DNA from 2 places in the Variovorax endophyticus genome. Region 2 is predicted to be linked to the other one. Evidence: riboswitches for the same ligand, from Rfam matches in the RefSeq annotation. Region 2 holds a riboswitch; the other holds the start of a gene.
The links. Region 2 has a riboswitch for glycine ahead of gcvT (glycine cleavage system aminomethyltransferase GcvT). Riboswitches for the same ligand answer to the same signal wherever they lie in the genome.
Positions count from the first base shown of each region.

Region 1: it holds a riboswitch for glycine, as region 2 does, so the genes downstream of both, KV106_RS30930 (D-amino acid dehydrogenase) here and gcvT (glycine cleavage system aminomethyltransferase GcvT) in region 2, are expected to answer to the same signal.

Region 1 is NZ_JAHUTH010000030.1:14,136-16,518, reverse strand. Features, by position in the region: gene rfbB (dTDP-glucose 4,6-dehydratase) at 1-766, opposite strand, end outside; glycine riboswitch at 1,027-1,144, shown strand; gene KV106_RS30930 (D-amino acid dehydrogenase) at 1,233-2,383, shown strand, end outside.
Region 2 is NZ_JAHUTH010000003.1:53,250-55,632, forward strand. Features, by position in the region: gene gcvH (glycine cleavage system protein GcvH) at 1-91, opposite strand, end outside; gene gcvT (glycine cleavage system aminomethyltransferase GcvT) at 140-1,339, opposite strand; glycine riboswitch at 1,355-1,461, opposite strand; glycine riboswitch at 1,482-1,565, opposite strand; gene KV106_RS04955 (hypothetical protein) at 1,589-2,140, opposite strand; gene KV106_RS04960 (acyltransferase family protein) at 2,344-2,383, shown strand, end outside.

The DNA.
Region 1 (2,383 bases), on a different contig from region 2:
GCTTCTCGTTCCAGCCGCCCACGTTGTAGGTCTCGCCGAGCCGGCCGGCCTCGAGCACGCGACGGATCGCGCTGCAGTGGTCCTTGACGTAGAGCCAGTCGCGCACCTGCATGCCGTCGCCATACACGGGCAGCGGCTTGCCGGCCAGCGCGTTGACGATCATCAGCGGGATCAGCTTCTCGGGGAAATGGAAGGGGCCGTAGTTGTTCGAGCAGTTGGTGGTGAGCACCGGCAGGCCGTAGGTGTGGTGCCAGGCGCGCACGAGGTGGTCGCTGGCGGCCTTGCTGGCCGAGTACGGGCTGTTGGGCTCGTACTTGTTCTCCTCGGTGAAGGCCGGGTCGGTCTTCGAGAGCGAGCCGTAGACCTCGTCGGTCGACACGTGCAGGAAGCGGAAGGCCGCCTTCTGGTCGGCCGGCAGCGCGTTCCAGTAACCACGCACCGACTCGAGCAGTCGGAAGGTACCGAGCACGTTGGTCTGCACGAAGTCCTCGGGGCCGTGGATCGAGCGGTCCACGTGCGACTCGGCCGCGAAATTGACCACCGCGCGCGGCTTGTGCTCGGCCAGCAGGCGGTCGAGCAGCGCGCTGTCGCCGATGTCGCCCTGCACGAAGACATGGCGCGGATTGCCCTTGAGCGAAGCCAGGGTCTCGAGATTGCCGGCGTAGGTGAGCTTGTCGAGGTTCACGACCGGTTCGTCGCCTTGCGCGATCCAGTCGAGGACGAAATTGGCGCCGATGAAGCCGGCGCCGCCGGTAACCAGGATCATGGAGTCCCCTGTGCTGTGTGATTGCTGAGTCGCGTGGTCGAAAGCCCGAAGCCGCGCGGGCGCGGCCGGGCGTGGATTATCCCACCCGTGCGCAAGGCCGAATCCCGGGGTTGGCCGGTGCGCAAGGCCCGCCTACAATCGCCACCCATTGCAGGAGAGCGGGCCGCATGCATCGCGCAGGCAGCCCCACCGAAGGCGCAAACTCCCATAAACGCTCAGGTCGGCTCCACGCTTCGCGCGGGACCTGTACTGCAACCACTGAAACGCCGTCTGGAGAGCCAGCACATCGCCCATCGCGGCCGTGCTGCGCCGAAGGAGCAAGTCCGCTGCAAGGTGCAGCGGATGAAACTCTCAGGTACCGAGGACAGGGGGAGCGGCAATTGGACGGCCGTCCGGTTGCGCGCTATCTATTCAGCAGCACAACCTTCACGCCGTTCAAGCGCTTCGACCTCGAAAGGTACTTGAAATGCGCGTGATCGTATTGGGCGCCGGCCTGCTCGGCGTGACCTCGGCCTACTACCTCCAGCAACTCGGCCACGACGTGACCGTGATCGACCGGCAGGCCACCCCGGCCGCCGAGACCAGCTTCGCCAACGGCGGCCAGATCTCGGTGAGCCATGCCGAGCCCTGGGCCAATCCCAGCGCGCCGCTCAAGGTGCTGCAGTGGCTGGGCAAGGAAGACGCCCCGCTGCTGTTCCGCATCCGCGCCGACATGCGCCAGTGGCTCTGGGGCCTGCAGTTCCTGCGCGAGTGCACGCCCGCGCGCACGCGCCACAACATCGAGCAGATCGTGCGCCTGGGCACCTACAGCCGCGACACGCTGCAGCAGCTGCGCCGCGACACCGGCATCCGCTACGACGAGCGCACGCAGGGCATCCTGCACTTCTACACGACGCAAAAAGAGTTCGACGGCGCCCTCGCGCCCGCCGAGCAGATGCGCGCGCTGGGCTGCGAGCGCCAGGTGATCTCGGCCGACGAGGCCGTGAAGCTCGAGCCCGCGCTGGCCCATATCCGGCCGCAGCTCGCCGGCGCCACCTACACGGCCGAGGACGAATCGGGCGACGCCAACCGCTTCGCGCGCGAACTCGCGCGGCTCGCGGCCGAGGCGGGCGTGAAGTTCCTGATGAGCCACACCATCACCGCGCTGCGCGAGGTGGGCGGCGCGATCGACCACGTCGAGGTCACCGACGCCGAGGGCCGCTTCCAGCGCATCCGCGGCGATGCCTTCGTGATGGCCATGGGTTCGCTGAGCCCGCTGCTGGCGGCACCGCTGGGCATCCGGCTGCCGATCTATCCGGCCAAGGGCTATTCGGTCACGATGCCGGTGAAGGACGCGAGCAAGGCCTACCAGGTCTCGCTGACCGACGACGAATACAAGCTGGTGTTCTCGCGCTACACCTCGGAGTCGGGCGACCGCATGCGCATCGCCGGCACGGCCGAGCTCAACGGCTACGACCGCGACCTCAACCGCGTGCGCTGCGAAGCCATCGTGCGCCGCGTCGAGCAGCTGTTCCCCGGCGCCGGCGACACCGCCCAGGCCCAGTTCTGGACCGGCCTGCGCCCGGCCACGCCGAGCAACGTGCCGCTGATCGGCCGCACGAAACTCGCGAACCTCTA
Region 2 (2,383 bases):
GCGCGTCCTGCGCATGGACGGTGATGCCGACCGTGGCGTTGCCGCCCTCGGCCTGCACCCATTCGTGGTCCTTGGTGTACTTGATGCTCATGTCGAAAAACTCCTCGTGGATAAAAAGTGGCCGATGCCGGGGCGTAGGTTAGCCGCGGTAGTAGCGGGTCGGCACGAAAGGCAGCGTCGAGACCTCCATCGGCACCGGCTTGCCGCGCACGATGGCCTGCACCCGGGTGCCGGGCTCGGCGAAGGCGGTGGCCACGTAGCCCATGGCGACCGGCCGGTCGGCCGTCGGGCCCAGCAGGCCGCTGGTGACCTGGCCGATGTCCTGGCCCTCGAAGGACTGCAGCGGCGTGCCGTCGCGCACCGGGATGCGCTCGAGCGCGACCAGGCCGACGCGGCGGCGCTTGAGCGTGTCGTGGTCGAGATGGCCGGCCGCGCCGGTGGCGGCGGTGAGCTGGGCCAGGATCTTCTCGGCGCCGGGGAAGCCGCCCGCGCGCGCGCCGCCCGTGCGGCGCACCTTCTGGATCGCCCAGTTGAGCGAGGCCTCGACCGGCGTGGTACTGGTGTCGATGTCGCTGCCGTAGAGGCACAGGCCGGCCTCGAGCCGCAGCGAGTTGCGCGCGCCCAGGCCGATGGGCTTGACCTCGGGCTGGGCCAGCAGCAGTCGCGCCAGCGCCTCGGCGTCCTTCGCGGCGACCGAGATCTCGAAGCCGTCCTCGCCGGTGTAGCCGCTGCGCGTGACGAAGGCGGCTATGCCGCCGATCTGCACCGCGCCGCCGGTCATGAACACGAAGCGCTCGATGCCGGGCGAGAGCCTTGCCAGCGTGGCCGCGGCCTGCGGTCCCTGCAGCGCGAGCAGCGCCTGCTCGGGCAGCGGCTGCACCTGGCAGCGCTGGCCGATCCTCTGCTGGATGTGGGCGATGTCGGCCACCTTGCAGGCGCCGTTGACGATCACGAACAGCGAGCCGTTGCCTTCGTTGAAGAACATCAGGTCGTCGAGGATGCCGCCCTGGTCGTCGAGCAGCAGGCCGTAGCGCTGCTTGCCCGCGGGCAGGTCGATCACGTCGACCGGCATCAGGGTCTCGAAGGCGGCCGCGGCGTCGGGGCCGGACAGGCGCAGCTGGCCCATGTGGGAGATGTCGAACAGGCCCGCGGCCTCGCGCGTATGTTTGTGCTCGGCCATCAGGCCGGCGGGGTACTGGACCGGCATCGAGTAGCCGGCGAAGGGCACCATGCGGGCGCCGAGTTCCAGGTGCAATGCGTGCAGCGGGGTCTTGAGCAGTTCGGATTCGGGGGCGGAAGCAGCCACGGGGCACTCCTGGGGGCAGCAATCGAATGCCATGGCTCGCGCCATGGGGCCACCCCTGCTGTCCGCTTTACCTGAGAGATTCGCCCCACGATCGGGGTTTGCTCCTTCGGTGGGCCTGGCGCCTGCGGCACCGGCCTCTCTCCAGCAAGGAAACGCCGTCCCGCGAGGGCCGGCGCTGTGTCAGTCCTTTTGCCTGAGCGTTCGGGGGTTCCCTGCGCCTTCGGCGGCCCCGTGCGGGGCTCTCTCCTGACCCGGGCGAGTGTAGTGGATTGCGGCGCCGGTTCAGTGCATCACTTCGGCCGGCGGCAGCAGCCGCTCGATGCGCTCGCGCAATGACTCCGCGCGCTCGGCGCCGGCCGTCTTCTCGACCTCGGTCAGCATCAGCGCGGCGATGGTCAGCATGGCCTCGCGGTCGCGCGCCTCGCGCAGCGCGTCGCGCATCTGCAGCGCGAAGCGCGGATCGCGGCGCACGAACATGCGCTCGCAGATGTCGAACAGGAACATGCGCGTGGTGGCCAGCGAGCGCTTGCCGTCGAAGGCGTCGGCGGCGGTCGAGACGTGGATGGGTTCGGCGGCCGGCGCGGGCTGCGGTTCCGGCGCCGCGGCCTCCACCGCCTCCACCACGGCCACCGTGCGCGGGTCGTGCAGGTAGCCGCGCTCCACCAGCGTCATCAGGGCCTGCTCGGCATCGCCGCGGCTCGCGAACAGCGGGCTGAAGTCGGTCAGCGAGCGGCGGCCGTCGGCCATCAGCAGCAAGGCCCGTTCGCGCTGGCTCAGGGTGCGCTGTCCGCCCTGGAGTTCGTCGCGCGCCTTGTCGGTCTTGGTGGGAAACATGCGGTGCCGCCGGGTCCGGGATGGAGCCCGAGCATCGCGGATGCGCGTGACATCTTCATGAAGCGCGGAACACCAAAGGCTTAAGCATCGCCCGTGCGAGCGCTGCGGGTTTCGCGCTTCCGTTCGGCAACCCGGCAAGCCCTCGCGACAAGACCGGAACGCGCTCCGGACGGCGCGGGCTGCACCGGATGTTGCCGACCCCGATGAGCACGAGCCCGACCTTTCGCGACCTGCCGATGCGCG